One region of the Methylobacterium fujisawaense genome, then DNA from elsewhere that is predicted to be linked to it. Evidence: predicted binding sites of a transcription regulator. Region 1 holds the regulator's gene; the other holds the start of a gene.

Region 1 (7,841 bases):
GTATCCGCAGCCCGACGACAAGGCGTTCCAGGCCGCGGCGGCGAGCGCCGACTGGAAGGCGACCCCGGGCTTCGGCATCTCCCTGACCAACCAGCCGGGCGAGGCGGCGTGGCCGATCACGGCGGCGACCTTCATCCTGGTCCACAAGGATGCCGTCGATCCGGCCAAGTCCGCCGATGTGCTCAAGTTCTTCAACTGGGCCTACAAGAACGGCGACAAGCTTGCCGTCGACCTCGACTATGTCCCGCTGCCGGACAACGTCGTCGAGCTGATCCACCAGGAGTGGAAGGACGTGAAGGGCAAGGACGGTAAGCCTGTCTTCAACATGTGAGCGTGGCCGGGAGGAGGTGCGAACCTCCTCCCTCGCTTCTCGGAACGCCCCGCGCTACCACGCCCTCTTCGCAGAGAACAGCGGATGCCCGCTTTGACAGAATCGATCGCCCTCGGCCGAACCCGTTCCGCGACGGCGCGGAAGGCGCCGAGCCGGAGCCTCGACACCCTGTTCCGGACCTCCTCGTATGCCGCAGCGCTGCTGGTGCTGCTCGTCCTCGCCGGCATCCTGGGCTCGATCCTCTACGGCGGTTGGCCCGCCTTCCGCGAATTCGGCTTCGGATTCCTGACCTCCAGCGCCTGGAACGTCGGGACCGAGCAGTACGGCGCGCTGGTGGCGGTGATCGGGACCGTCGCCTCTGCCTTCCTGGCGCTCCTGATCGGCGTCCCCGTCTCCCTCGGGATTGCGGTCTACCTCACCCAGCTCTGCCCGGGCTGGGCCCGCAAGCCGGTCGCCATGACGATCGAGCTGCTCGCCGCCGTGCCCAGCATCATCTACGGCATGTGGGGCCTGTTCGTGTTCGCGCCGCTCTTCGCGCGCTACATCCAGATCCCGGTCTCGAACCTCGTCGAGGGCATGCCGATCGTCGGCACGCTGTTCTACGCCCGGGTGCCCTCGGGCGTCGGCGTCTTCACCGCCGGGATCATCCTGGCGATCATGATCGTGCCGTTCATCGCCTCGATCGCCCGCGACATGCTCGACCAGATCCCGACCGTGCTGCGCGAGAGCGCCTACGGCATCGGCTGCACCACCTGGGAGGTGGTGCGCCACGTGCTGGTGCCGCAGGCCTCGGTCTCGATCATCGGGGCGATCATGCTCGGCCTCGGCCGGGCGCTGGGCGAGACGATGGCGGTGACCTTCGTGGTCGGCAACGCCAACCGCCTCTCGGCCTCGATCTTCGATCCGAGCTCGACCATCGCGTCGCGCATCGCCAACGAGTTCAACGAAGCCGACGGCCTCCAGCTCAACGCCCTGATGGCTCTGGGCTGCATCCTGTTCGTGATCACCTTCGTGGTTCTCATCATCGCCCGGCTGCTGACGCGCCGCGTCCAGGCCGCCTGAGGAGCACGCGCGATGGACGCCTCCCCTACGATGACCGCGACGCCCCGGCGCCGCTCCGGCCGGGTCCGTCAGGGCCGGCGCATCGCCGACCGCACGCTGCGGGTTGCCTGCACCGGGGCGACGCTGGTGGGCGCCCTGGTCCTGGGCTCGATCCTGGTGATGCTGATCGTCCAGGGCGTGCGCGGCTTCACGCCGACCCTGTTCACCAACCCGACGCCGGGCCCCGGATCCGAGGGCGGCGGCATCGCCAACGCCATTCTGGGCAGCCTCGTCCTGACCGGGATCGGCATCGTGATCGCGACACCGGTCGGCGTCATGGCCGGGACCTTCCTGGCCGAGTACGGGCGCGGCTCGAAGCTCGCGGCCCTGATCCGCTTCCTCAACGACATCCTGCTCTCGGCGCCGTCGATCCTGATCGGCCTGTTCGTCTACACCCTGATGGTGCGGCCGATGGGCACCTATTCGGGCTGGGCCGGCGGCGTCGCGCTCGCGATCATCGCGGTGCCGGTGATCGTCCGCACCACCGAGGACATGCTGCGGCTCGTCCCCGGAACCCTGCGGGAGGCCGGCGCGGCGCTCGGGGCGCCGCCCTCGACGGTGATCATCAACGTCACGTGGCGGGCGGCCTCGGCCGGCATCGTCACCGGGATCATCCTGGCCCTGGCGCGCATCGCCGGCGAGACGGCGCCATTGCTGTTCACCGCGCTCAACAACAATTCCTGGTTCTCGGCCAACCTGATGGGCGGCGTCGCGAACCTGCCGGTGATGATCTACCAGTTCGCCCTGTCGCCCTACCCGAACTGGCAGGGCCTCGCCTGGGCCGGCGCGCTTCTGATCACCGCCACCATCCTGGTGCTGTCGATCATTGCCCGCCTTGTGATCAAGCCGCAGACCTCGCGCTGAGACCCTTCGAGGACACGACGATGAACGCCGCCTCCGCGATCCCCACGGTCGAGCTGAACCGCAACCGCGCCGACGAGGGCGGTCCCGTGCGGATCGCCGTGAAGCGCCTGAACTTCTACTACGGCAGCTTCCACGGGTTGAAGGACGTCAACCTCGACTTCCACGACCGGCAGGTCACGGCGCTGATCGGGCCGTCGGGCTGCGGCAAGTCCACCCTGCTGCGCTGCTTCAACCGGATCTACAGCCTCTATCCGGAGCAGCGGGCCGAGGGCGAGATCCTCCTGGACGGGGAGAACATCCTCAGCCCCTCCATCGACCTGAACGAGCTGCGCTCGCGCATCGGCATGGTGTTCCAGAAGCCGACGCCGTTCCCGATGTCGATCTATGACAACGTCGCCTTCGGCCTGCGCCTCTACGAGAAGCTGCCGAAATCCGAACTCGACGGCCGGATCGAGGCCTCCCTGCGCAAGGCCGCCCTCTGGGACGAGGTGAAGGACAAGCTCAAGCAGCAGGGTACGGGCCTGTCGGGCGGCCAGCAGCAACGCCTGTGCATCGCCCGCACGGTGGCGCAGCGCCCGGAGGTGATCCTGTTCGACGAACCGACCTCGGCCCTCGACCCGATCTCCACCGGCCGCATCGAGGAGCTGATCGAGCAGTTGCGCGACGAGTTCACCATCGTGATCGTCACCCACAACATGCAGCAGGCGGCGCGCATCTCGCAGTTCACCGCCTTCATGTATCTGGGCCAGCTGATCGAGTTCGGTCCGACCAACCGGATGTTCATGAACCCGACGGAACGCCGCACCCAGGACTACATCACCGGCCGGTTCGGCTAGTCTGCCTGGACGCTCCGGTCTCGGGGAAGGCCGTCCGGTCGCCGCATCCGCGGAGGGCCGGCGGGTCCCCGAGGGCCTCCGCGGAGCGCCGCCCCCGGGACCCATCGAAGGATTCGCCATGCCCGGCCATATCGTCACCTCCTACGACACCGACCTGGAGAACCTGCGTCGCTCGATCTCGGAGATGGGCGGCGTGGCCGAGAAGATGACCGCGGAGGCGACGGACGCCCTCGTGCGCCGGGACGACACGCTCGCCCAGGCGGTGATCGTCGCCGACAAGCGCCTCGACGCCCTGCAGCGGGACATCGAGGAGCGCGCCGTGCTGTTGATCGCCCGGCGTCAGCCCCTGGCGATCGATCTGCGTGAGACGATCTCGGCGATCCGCGTCTCCGGCGACCTCGAGCGGATCGGCGACCTCGCCAAGAACGTCGCCAAGCGGGTGGTGGCGATCTCCGATCAGGCGCCGGCCCAGAAGATCGTTCTCGGTGTGCGCCACATGAGCGACCTCGCGGAGGGCCAGCTCAAGGACGTTCTCGACGCCTATGCGAGCCGCGACGTCCAGGCAGCCCACGATGTCTGGGAGCGGGACGGCGAGATCGACGCCCTGTACAATTCGCTGTTCCGCGAGCTCCTGACCTACATGATGGAGGATCCGCGCAACATCTCGTTCTGCACGCATCTTCTGTTCTGCGCCAAGAACGTCGAGCGGATCGGCGACCACACCACCAACATCGCCGAGACGATCCACTATCTCGCCACGGGCGAGGCCCTGGCGGGCGATCGGCCGAAGAACGATGCGTCGAACTATGCGACCGTGGACGGGGTGCCGGCTCCGTAAGCGGGCCGCCCCCGGTCCAGGCGTCGGCCTGCGCGCGCTCCTGTGGGGCGCCGCCGGAGAATCGGAGCGTGCGGGTTGAGGCTGAGCGGCGCCTCCTGCACCCTCCGCCTGCCCGCCGGCTCCAAGGAGAGTCGGCGCGCCTGCAGGCCGTATGGCGCCGCTTCGTGAACGGATCTTCGAACGTGAGCATGCAAGTCCTGATCGTCGAGGACGAGGAGGCGCTGACCACGCTGCTGCGCTACAATCTGGAAGCCGAGGGCTTTCTGGTGGATTCCGCGGCTCGCGGCGACGACGCGGAGCTGCTCCTGGCGGAGCGGATCCCCGATCTCGTCCTGCTCGACTGGATGCTGCCCGGCCTGTCGGGCATCGAGCTGTGCCGGCGGATCCGGGCGCGCCGGGAGACCGAGCGGCTGCCCGTGATCATGCTCACCGCCCGGGGCGAGGAGGGCGACCGGATCCGCGGTCTCGGGACGGGCGCCGACGACTACATCGTCAAGCCGTTCTCCGTCCCGGAACTGCTCGCCCGGATCCGCGCGCTGCTCCGCCGGGCCAAGCCCGCCCACGTCTCGGACCGGCTGGCGGCGGGCGACCTCGAACTCGACCGCACCGGCCATCGCGTCCGCCGCGGCGGCGAGGAGCTGCATCTCGGCCCCACAGAGTTCCGTCTGCTGGAATTCCTGATGCTGGCGCCGGGCCGGGTCTTCTCCCGCGAGCAGCTCCTCGACGGGGTCTGGGGACACGACGTCTACATCGACGAGCGCACGGTCGACGTCCATGTCGGGCGGCTGCGCAAGGCACTGAACGGCCCGCGCCAAGCCGACCCGATCCGCACGGTCCGCGGCTCGGGCTACGCCTTCGACGAGACGTTCTCGCTCGAGGCCTGAGGCGGCCCCGCGCGCCATCGGAGAGAAAAACGGTCCGACGCGCCGTCATCACGAGCGCAGCGAAGTGACCCAGGGCATCGGGACGCCTGCGAGCGTGGCGCTTCTGGATTGCTTCGCTTCGCTCGCAAAGACGGCGGGCCGCGCGTCGATGCCCAGAGGCCTGAGACCCTAAAACTGTCTCAGCGGGTCAGCGCCGCGCTCCGGCCGGACGCGACCGGCACGGCGTCGAGCGCCGCCAGAACCGTCCCCTCGGTGAGGATCTGCGGAAGCACCTGAGGCGCTCCGGTTCCGGTATAGAGGAGGTAGAGCGGCACGCCGCTGCGCCCGTGCTTCTCCAGCAGACGGGTGATCTCGGGATTCTGGTTGGTCCAGTCGCCCTTCATGTAGGTCACGCCGCGCTCGGCCATCGCGGCCCGCACGGCCTTGGTGTTGAGCGAGGTCGCCTCGTTCACCGCGCAGGTGATGCACCACGCGGCGGTCATGTCCACGAAGACGGGGCGGTGCGCGTCCACCAGGGCGTCGAGACGCGCCTGAGTGAAGGGCTCGACCCCGTCGGCGGCGGCCTGCGCCGACGGCGCGGCGCGGTCACGCGGAAGGGTCACGGCGAGGGCCGCCACGGCGACCAGCGCGAGGGCCGCAGCGACCCGCGCGACCCGGCCCGCCCCGGGCGCGGCGGCGCGGCCGTGTTCCCAGGCCCAGGCGGCGAAGCCCATCAGGACGAGGCCGATCAGCGCCGCCAGCAGCCCACGCGGATCGACCTGCTGCGCCAGAACCCAGATCAGCCAGGCCACAGTGGCGTAGACCGGGAAGGCCAGGACCTGCTTGAGGGTCTCCATCCAGGCGCCCGGCCGCGGCAGCGCCCGCAGGGCCGGCGGCCAGAGGGTCAGCACCAGGAAGGGCAGGGCGAGGCCGAGGCCGAGGCTCGCGAAGACGGCGAGCGCGACACCGGCACTCTGCGTCAGCGCGAAGCCTACCGCCGAGCCCATGAACGGCGCCGTGCAGGGGGTCGCCACCAGGGTCGCCAGCACGCCCGTGAAGAACGAGCCGCTCAGGCCGGCACGCCGGGTCAGGCCGTCTCCGAGGCCGGCGAGCCGGCCGCCGACATGGACCACTCCGGACAGGCTCAGGCCCATCGCGAACAGCAGATAGGCGAGGGCTGCGACCATGGCGGGCGATTGCAGCTGGAAGCCCCAGCCGATCGCGGCCCCGCCACCCTTCAGGGCGATCAGCAGGGATGCGAGGCCGAGGAAGCTCGCCAGCACGCCGGCCGTGTAGGCGAGGCCGTGCAGCCGCAGCCGCGCCGGGCCCTCGCCGGCATGCCGCACGAGGCTCAGCACCTTGATGGACAGCACCGGGAAGACGCAGGGCATCAGGTTGAGGATCAGGCCGCCCAGAAAGGCGAAGGCCGCGGCGGTCGCGAGGGTCAGCGCGTCGAACTCGGCGACGGCCGGCGGGGCTCCGGCCGGATTCGGCGCGCTCGACGCGGCCGCGACGGCAGGAAGCACCGGCTCGTCACCATACGCGAAGGCAAGGCGGCGGGTGCCGTCCGTGCCGACCTCGTCGATCGTCAGGACGCCGGGCAGGGCCGCGGGCACAGGATCGGTCGGGCTGCTGCGCGCGATGGTCAGATGCAGACCGGTCTCGTCGACGGTCATCACCTGCGCGGCGGCGTTGTCGATCGCCGTCTCGGCATAGGGGAAATAGGCGGCGTTCCGGATGGATTCCGGTTTCAGGCCGGTCGCGGCGAAATCGAGCTGCAGCGTGTCGCCCTGGCTCGACAGGCGCAGGGGCCAGAGCGCCGGCGCGGGCAGGGCAGCCCGGGCGCGCGCGAACAGCGCGGCGTTGGCCGGGTCCGGCTCGGCCTTGCCCACCGGCAGGGTGAGGGCGAGATCGGCCGAACCGGGGACGCACTCGGTCTCGCAGACGAGATAGGTCAGCTTCGCCTGGATCTGAACGGGATTGGCCGGGTCGAGGCTCGGCGGCGGCGTCACGGGCGCGAGGAGCGTGACCTCACCCTCGTAGCCGTAATTCATGAGGGTCGCGATCGGGATGCGCTCCGGCGCCGGCCACCGGATCGCGCTGGCGTTGAAGCCGGCCGGCAGGGTCCAGGTCACCTCTGGAGGCAGTCCGGAATCGCCCGGGTTGCGCCAGTAGACGTGCCAGCCGGGCTTGATCTGCATCCGCACCGCCAGCGTGAACGGCTGCGCGCCGGCGACCGCGGCGGGCTCGGCCACGAGGCTCGCCCGCACGAGGTCGGCTGGCGTGCGGAAGCCCTGCGGGACCCCTTGGGCTGCGGCGGCCGAGAGGCTCGCGGCGAAGGCCAGGATCAGAATGGCGAGGCGGCGGATCATGCTGTCCCTTCGCGCGCAGGGCGGGCGCGGTCGTTTCGATGGCGGTGGGTCTTACCACGGGCCGCGCCCGGGATCCCACGCCGATCGCTCAGTCCGCGAGCGGCACGGTCGCACGCTCCAGCCAGTCGCGCGTCCCGGCATCGACCCGGGGCGCCAGGGTCTCGCGCACCCGGGCGTGATAGGCATCGATCCAGGCGCGCTCCTCCGGTTCGAGCAGGTCCGGCTGGATCAGCCGCCGATCATAGGGGGCGAGCGTCAGGGTCTCGAAGCCCAACATCGGGCGCTCGCCGCCCGCGATCGTGCGGGGCTCGACCAGCACGAGGTTCTCGATCCGGATTCCGTAGGCGCCGCGGGCGTAATAGCCCGGTTCGTTCGACAGGATCATGCCGGGCTCCAGCGCCACCGTGCCGGTCTTGGCGATCCGCTGCGGTCCCTCGTGCACCGACAGGAAGGCGCCGACGCCGTGGCCGGTGCCGTGATCGAAGTCGAGTCCCGCCTGCCAGAGTGGCGCCCGGGCGAAGGCGTCGATCTGGGCGCCGGTCGTGCCGACAGGAAACACCGCCCGGGCAATCGCGACATGGCCCTTCAGCACCCGGGTGTAACGGTCGCGCATCTCGGCGCTCGGCGTGCCCACCG
Region 2 (7,841 bases), 2.1 Mb from region 1:
CCGGAAGACCTTCCCGACGAGGAGGCGGTGGCGCGGGTCTACTATCTCCAGCGCTACGTTCCCCGCCGGGACGGATTGTGGCGCGATTACCGGGTGTTCGTCTGCGACGGACGGGCCATCGCCGGCATGATCCGCGAGGGCGACGGCTGGATCACCAACGTCCACCGGGGCGGCCGGCCGCTCCCCTGGGCGATGCCGCGTGCCGCCGCCGAGCTGGCCGAGGCGGCCGCCGCCGCGGTCGGCGTCGATTATTCCGGCATCGACCTCGTCGAGGACGGGGAGGGCGGTTTCTCGGTCCTGGAGGTCAATTCCATGCCGGCCTGGTCGGGCCTCCAGACCGTGTGCGAGACCGATATCGCCGCCGCGGTGGTGCGCGGCTTCCTCGCCGCGGCCCGCGGCGCCAGCCGTCCCCGGCTCGTGGTGGCATGAGCGGACCCGGCACGAGCGGAACCGGGATGAGCGGCCTCGACGCGGCGCTGATCGGCACGCTCTACCGGGCGGCCTGCCTCGCGGAGCTCGACGCCCTCAAGCCCGGCAATGTCCACGCCTACGCGCCCGGCCATCGCATGGTGCTGGCGGATTTCGTCACCAGCGCCGATGTCTCGGCGCCGGCCCTGGCCCGGGCGGGCACCGGCCCGGGCATGCGGATCCGCGACGGCGTCGCCGCCACGATGGCGGCGGTGGGCCAGAACACCAATCTCGGCATCCTGCTCCTCTGCGCCCCCCTGGCCGTCGCGGCCGAGCGGGGCCTGACCGTCGCGACGGCGCTCAAGACGCTGAACACCACGGATGCGGACGCCGTCTTCGCGGCCATCCGCCTCGCCAATCCGGGCGGCCTCGGCCAAGCCGAGCACCACGACGTCGCCCACGCGGCGCCCGCCGCCCTGCACGATGCGATGGCGGAGGCCGCCAACCGGGACCGGATCGCCCGCGCCTACGTGACGGACTTCGCGGACGTGCCGGCGATCGGGCTCGCGGCCCTGGCCGAGGCCCGCGCCGGGGGGCTCGACCCCACATGGTGTACGACCGCGGTTCATCTCGCCTTTCTCCAGGCGGTCCCCGACAGCCATGTCGCCCGCAAGCACGGCGCCGCGGCGGCCGAACGCATCCGCCGGGAGGCCGAGGCCCTCCGCGCCGGGATCGACCTCGCCGCACGGCCGGTCGACGCGCTGCTGGACTTCGACGCGTCGTTGAAGGCGCGGGCCATCAATCCTGGCACGAGCGCCGATTTTACCGTCGCGACGCTGTTCTGGGACGCCCTCGCGGCTGCCGGCGCACGGCTGGTCTGACCCGGGCGCACGATCCGGGGATCACGGCACCGGACAGATGGAAATTCCTTCGTGTCAGAGCCTTGCGCGGGTTGTGAGCCGCTGGGCCCCGCTGTAGGGTCCGCCGCGCTGTCCGGCCCAACCGGCTCGGCTCATCCGGCTCGGCCGGCATGGTCGGGCGCCGATAACAAGGATGGCTTCCCGGCCGCGGCACCGCCCGGCGCGCGGCTCTATTTCGGAATCCAGGGAGAGACACCGAATGGCGAAGATCACCAAGGTTCAGGTCGGCGAAGCGCTCGTCGGCGAGGGCAACGAGGTCGCCCACATCGATCTCATCATCGGACCGCGCGGCTCGCCCGCCGAGACGGCTTTCTGCAACGGCCTCGTGAACAACAAGCACGGCTTCACCAGCCTGCTCGCGGTCATCGCGCCGAACCTGCCGTGCAAGCCGAACACCCTGATGTTCAACAAGGTCACCATCAACGACGCCCGTCAGGCCGTCCAGATGTTCGGCCCGGCCCAGCACGGCGTTGCCAAGGCCGTGCAGGACGCGGTGGCCGAGGGCATCATCCCGGCGGACGAGGCCGACGACCTGTACATCCTGGTCGGCGTGTTCATCCACTGGGAGGCGGCCGACGACGCCAAGATCCAGAAGTACAACTACGAGGCGACCAAGCTGTCGATCCAGCGCGCCGTCAACGGTGAGCCGAAGGCTTCGACGGTCACCGAGCAGCGCAACTCGGCGCAGCACCCCTTCGCCGCCAACGCTTAGATCGGGGACGGTCCTGGGCAGAGCGAGCCTCCGCCCGCACCGCGGGGCCTGCTCCAGCGACTGGCTTCGATCTTCCTTGGCCGATAGGTAAGCCTTTGAACGGGACGGCGAAAGCCGTCCCGTTTTTCGTTTGTCGCCCGCCACTCGAAACGCCGCGAGACGGGGCTTCGGGCGCCGGCGCGCTGGACGCGTCATGGTCGGCGCGCGCGACCGCGGGGACGCGCGGACTGAGCCCGAGACGTCGGCCTCCCCTCGACCGCCGTGCGCCGTCGCGGCAGGGTGAGGCGCGGTCGCACCGGTGACGCGGCGGCGCCGCCGACGTCGAGGCTCCGCCGTTGATGTGGAAGAACTCCATCGCGGCGCGCGGATACTCTGTCGTCGCGGCCGCGCCAATCAGAGCCGCAAGGTCAGGTCATGCCAACAGCCGCCGAAGAATCCGCAGCCCTGCGCGATGATTGGATGCACGGCGGCCATCTGGTCCTCGCCGCGGATCCCGATCCGTCGGATCACGCGGCGATCCATGCCTGGATCCTCGACGTCATCGAGGGCGGCGGCGGAGACCCCGATCACGACGGTATCCGCGACCTGATCTACCACAGCCTGAACTTCGACATCCCTTTCCAGGCGACCGAGCGTGTCCGGCAATCCTTGATCGCCACCGTGCGAGCCCGCCTTCAGGCCCCGGCGTCGCGTCAAGGCCGCTGAGACCGACCGGACTCCGCCGCGCGCACCGAGCAGCCACGGCAGCGCCAAAAGAAAAGGGGCCGCCTCTCGGCGCCCCCCTTCCTCCGTCATGCGCGGTGGCGTGGACTTAGAAGTCCATGCCGCCCATGCCGCCGCCCGGCATCGCCGGAGCAGGGCTGTCCTTCTTCGGGGCGTCGGCGACCATCGCCTCGGTGGTCACCAGCAGGCCGGCCACGGAGGCGGCGTCCTGCAGGGCGGTGCGCACCACCTTGGCCGGGTCGACGATGCCGGCCTGGATCATGTCGACGTACTCTTCGGTCTGGGCGTTGAAGCCGTAGGTCTCGGAGTCCGCCTTGTCGGTGATCTTGCCGACCACGATCGAGCCCTCGACGCCCGCGTTCTGGGCGATCTGGCGGATCGGGGCCTCAAGGGCCTTGAGGACGATCTTGATGCCGGCCTGGACGTCCGGAATGTCGGACTTCAGAGCAGCGACCGCCTTCTTGGCGCGCAGGAGCGCGGTGCCGCCGCCGGGGACGATGCCTTCCTCGACCGCCGCGCGGGTGGCGTTGAGGGCATCGTCGACGCGGTCCTTCTTCTCCTTGACCTCGACCTCGGTCGCGCCACCGACGCGGATCACCGCGACGCCGCCCGCGAGCTTGGCCAGACGCTCCTGCAGCTTCTCGCGGTCGTAGTCCGAGGTGGTCTCCTCGATCTGCGCCTTGATCTGGCTGATCCGGCCCTCGATGTCGGCCTTCTCGCCGACGCCGTCGATGATCGTGGTGTTCTCCTTCTCGATCCGCACGCGCTTGGCGCGGCCGAGCATCGGGAGCGTCACGTTCTCGAGCTTGATGCCGAGGTCCTCGGCGATCATCTGGCCCTTGGTCAGGATCGCGATGTCCTCGAGCATCGCCTTGCGGCGGTCACCGAAGCCCGGCGCCTTCACGGCCGCGACCTTCAGGCCGCCGCGGAGCTTGTTGACGACGAGCGTGGCGAGCGCCTCGCCCTCGATGTCCTCGGCGATGATCAGGAGCGGCTTGCCGGTCTGGACCACGGCCTCGAGCACCGGCAGCATCGCCTGGAGCGAGGAGAGCTTCTTCTCGTGGATGAGGATGTAGGGGTCTTCCAGCTCGGCGACCATCTTCTCCGCATTCGTGATGAAGTACGGCGACAGGTAGCCGCGGTCGAACTGCATGCCTTCGACGACGTCGAGTTCGGTCTCGGCGGTCTTGGCCTCCTCGACGGTGATGACGCCCTCGTTGCCCACCTTCTGCATGGCGTGGGCGATCATCTCGCCGATCTCCTTGTCGCCGTTGGCGGAGATCGTGCCGACCTGGGCGACCTCGTCGGAGGTCGAGACCTTCTTGGCGCGGGCGATGATGTCCTTCACCGCAGCCTGGGTGGCGAGGTCGATGCCGCGCTTCAGGTCCATCGGGTTGATGCCGGCGGCGACGTACTTGGCGCCCTCGCGGACGATGGCCTGGGCCAGCACGGTCGCGGTGGTGGTGCCGTCACCCGCGATGTCGTTGGTCTTCGAGGCCACTTCGCGCACCATCTGGGCGCCCATGTTCTCGAAGCGGTCGGCGAGCTCGATCTCCTTGGCGACGGTGACGCCGTCCTTGGTGATGCGCGGGGCGCCGAAGCTCTTCTCGATCACGACGTTGCGGCCCTTCGGGCCCAGCGTCACCTTCACCGCGTCTGCGAGGATGTCGACGCCGCGCAGCATCTTATCGCGGGCGTCGGCGGAGAAACGAACGTCTTTCGCTGCCATTGTGTGCCTCTTATCTGGTTGGGTTGCGCCCCAAGACTATGGAAAGTCTCAAAGGGCGGTGAGAGGTGATCCGATCAGACGGCGACGACGCCCATGATGTCGGATTCCTTCATGATCAGGAGGTCCTGACCGTCGATCTTGACCTCGGTGCCGGACCACTTGCCGAACAGGACGCGGTCGCCGGCCTTGACGTCGAGCGGGTTGACGCGGCCCTGCTCGTCGCGGGCGCCGGGACCGACGGCGACGATCTCGCCTTCCTGCGGCTTCTCCTTGGCGGTGTCCGGGATGATGATGCCGCCCTTGGTCTTCTCCTCGCTCTCGATGCGACGGACGACCACGCGGTCGTGCAGCGGACGGAACTTCATGAGCTGCCCTCTTGCTTCAGGTCTGGAGTTGGCGTTGATGCGGCCGGCGGGACCGCTCGCGAACTCGACTGTTAGCACTCTGTCTCGGCGAGTGCCAAAGACGGCGGCGAGATAGGCTCGCTGCGGTTCCGAGTCAAGGCTGTCGCACCCCCGCGCGACGGTGCGATGACGCGCCGGCGGCCTTCCTTCTCGTCCCATGGATAATGCGCCGTCATGTTGAGCCTGCACGGACCCGAAGGCCCGGTGGCGTTGCAACCCGGCAGCCCGATCGCGCGCCATACGGTCTGGCTCGACCTGAACGACCCGAGCCCGGAGGAAGCCAAAGCGGTCGAGGCCGCGACCGGTCTGCGCGTGCCGTCCCGGGCGGCGCTGTCGGAGGTCGAGACGTCGAGTCGCCTGCGCCGGGTGAAGGGCGGCCTGTCGCTCTCGACGCCGATGATCACCTTCGAGCAGAGCGCGTCGCAGGTGAAGCCGCTGGGCTTCCTGTTGACCAAGGACCACTTCGTCACGATCCGCTTTCACGACCTGCGCGCCTTCGACTCCTCCGCGAAGCGCATCGCGGAGGGCGATGGCAGCAAGACCCCGAGCGAGATCTTCCTCGTCGTATTGGAGGAGCTGGTCGACAGCCTCGCGGACGCCCTGGAGGACATGGGATCGGAACTCGACACGCTCTCGACCCGGATCTTCGACTTCGACGTCCGCGGTGCCGAGCGGCGGCGCCTGGAGAGCCCGCCGCCCCGGCGCCGCGACCTCGCCCTGCGCCGGATCCTGCGGGGCATCAGCAACCGCGGAAAGGTCCTGGGGAAGATCCGCGCCAGCCTGCTCGGGCTCGAACGGATCGTGCCGTTCGTCGCCGCAGCCTGCGACGGCATCGGCCTGCCGGAGGACGCGCGCTTCGAGACGATCAAGCGGGACATCGAATCCCTCGACGAGTTCGAGACGCGCCTCGCTGAGAACGTGCAGTTCCTGCTCGACGCGGCCCTCGGCCTCATCACCATCGAGCAGAACAACGTCTTCCGGGTGCTCACCGTCGTCTCAGTGGTCGGCGTCCCGCCGACATTGATCGCGTCGATCTACGGCATGAACTTCAAGCACATGCCGGAGCTGGACTGGACTCTTGGCTATCCCTACGCGCTCGGCCTGATCCTTTTCAGCGCCATAGCGCCTATAGTATACTTTCGAATGCGCGGATGGTTCTGATATTCAGACCGATTTCACAGCAAATAAATCATCTATTCAAGTTTTAAAGGCGCGCAAATCGTCCACTTCAACCTCGAAGGCACTCCGTCTTCGCGATCGAAAGTCTTCGATTTCATACCGCCAAACGGAGACCAACATAATCCAACAAGAAAGAGTTCATTAACGCTGCGATGCGATACCCGCGGGCGAGGAATGCGAGTGTCGAAATGTTCAACCGTGCGACTTTCAACGAAGCCCAGGCCAAGATTGATGCCCTGGATCGTTCGCTCGCGATCATCGAGTTTTCGATGGACGGAAACGTCGTCCATGCGAACGAAAATTTCTTGAAGCTGATGAAGTATGATCTGCCGGATATTCAAAACCGGCACCACCGTCTCTTCGTGGATAAGGCCTATGCCGGGACCGCAGAGTATACGGAATTCTGGGACAAGCTGAAGGTCGGCCAGTACGTCACCGGCGAGTTCCTCCGCCTGGACAAGGACGGCAACTCGGTCTGGCTGGAGGCGACATACAATCCCGTCCTCGACGCCCGTGGCCGGCCCGTCAAGGTGGTCAAGTTCGCCTCGGACATCTCCGCCAAGAAGAAGGAGATCAATCGGCTCCTGACCATGATCGACAACGTTCCGGTGGCCGTCATGACGGCCGACCTCAAGAACGATTTCAAGATCGACTATATGAACGCCACCTCGCGCCGGACCCTCGGGACGATCGACCAGCATCTGCCGGTGAAAGTCGACGACATGCTCGGCCGGTCGTTCGACATCTTCCATAAGAATCCGAGCCACCAGCGCACCATGCTGGCGGATGCGAGCCGGCTGCCGCACTCCACCAAGATCAAGGTCGGACCCGAGACCTTGAACCTGCGCGTCACGGCCGTGAACGACGAGAAGGGTCAGTATCTCGGGCCGATGCTGACCTGGGCCGTGGTCACCGCGCAGGTGAACATGGAGACCGACGTCAAGCGGGTGGTCGAGGCGGTGGGCTCGGCCATCCAGGAGATGCAGAACTCGGCCGAAGGGCTGATGCAGTCCGCCGAATCCGCACGGCACAAGGCCTCGTCGGTCGCGGCGAATTCCGAGCAGATGAACGGCGCGATCCAGGAGATTTCCGGTCAGGTCGGGCGCGTCTCGGAGCGCGCGCAGCAGATCGCCGCGCAGGCCGGGACCACGGACGCGACCATGCGCCAGCTCGCCGAGAATGCCCGCAAGGTCGACGCGGTGGTCAGCATGATCAAGTCGATCGCCGACCAGACCAATCTCCTGGCGCTGAATGCGACCATCGAGGCGGCGCGGGCGGGGGCCGCCGGCCGCGGCTTCGCGGTGGTGGCCTCCGAGGTCAAGGCGCTCGCAGAGCAGACCGCCAAGGCGACCGGCGAGATCACACAGCAGGTCTCGGCGATCCAGAGCGCCACCGGCGAGGCGGTGGGAGCGATCGAGATGATCACCGCGGCGGTGGGCGAGTTGTCCAAGCTGACCCTGGCGATGGCGAGCGCCGTCGAGGAGCAGGCGGTCTCCACCCACGAGATGGCGGGCAATATCGGCGGTGTTTCCGAGGCCGCCAATGCCACCGGTCAGCTCGCCCGGGCCGTCCAGGATGTCGCCGAGAGCCTCGCGGGCCACTCGGCGAGCCTGTCGGACAGCGTGACCCGGTTCATGAAGACGTCCTGAGGCCGGATCAGACCGGCCGCCTTGCCGCGGCGCCGTCCTGGCGAACGGAGCGAGGCGATCCCGGAGGCGCGGCGCATCGAAACGACGCGCCGCGTGAATTTGCGCGGGATGACGGGC

Evidence for each region. Region 1 encodes PhoB, which activates phosphate uptake and scavenging genes when phosphate is short. Its sites were predicted from a motif close to TGTCATNNANCTGTCAT; they were not measured.
Region 2: a site for PhoB is predicted at 5,012-5,028, ahead of ABC766_RS06590 (CorA family divalent cation transporter). Genes of this name have one in related genera too.

Annotation. Positions count from the first base shown of each region.
Region 1 is NZ_CP155000.1:5,924,517-5,932,357, forward strand. Features, by position in the region: gene pstS (phosphate ABC transporter substrate-binding protein PstS) at 1-331, shown strand, start outside; gene pstC (phosphate ABC transporter permease subunit PstC) at 416-1,393, shown strand; gene pstA (phosphate ABC transporter permease PstA) at 1,406-2,296, shown strand; gene pstB (phosphate ABC transporter ATP-binding protein PstB) at 2,317-3,132, shown strand; gene phoU (phosphate signaling complex protein PhoU) at 3,251-3,970, shown strand; gene phoB (phosphate regulon transcriptional regulator PhoB) at 4,159-4,854, shown strand; gene ABC766_RS28125 (protein-disulfide reductase DsbD family protein) at 5,034-7,205, opposite strand; gene ABC766_RS28130 (aminopeptidase P family protein) at 7,294-7,841, opposite strand, start outside.
Region 2 is NZ_CP155000.1:1,376,544-1,384,384, reverse strand. Features, by position in the region: gene ABC766_RS06620 (RimK family alpha-L-glutamate ligase) at 1-429, shown strand, start outside; gene ABC766_RS06615 (triphosphoribosyl-dephospho-CoA synthase) at 456-1,289, shown strand; gene fae (5,6,7,8-tetrahydromethanopterin hydro-lyase) at 1,528-2,040, shown strand; gene ABC766_RS06605 (hypothetical protein) at 2,434-2,685, opposite strand; gene groL (chaperonin GroEL) at 2,852-4,492, opposite strand; gene groES (co-chaperone GroES) at 4,567-4,857, opposite strand; gene ABC766_RS06590 (CorA family divalent cation transporter) at 5,071-6,057, shown strand; gene ABC766_RS06585 (hypothetical protein) at 6,090-6,365, opposite strand; gene ABC766_RS06580 (PAS domain-containing methyl-accepting chemotaxis protein) at 6,264-7,724, shown strand.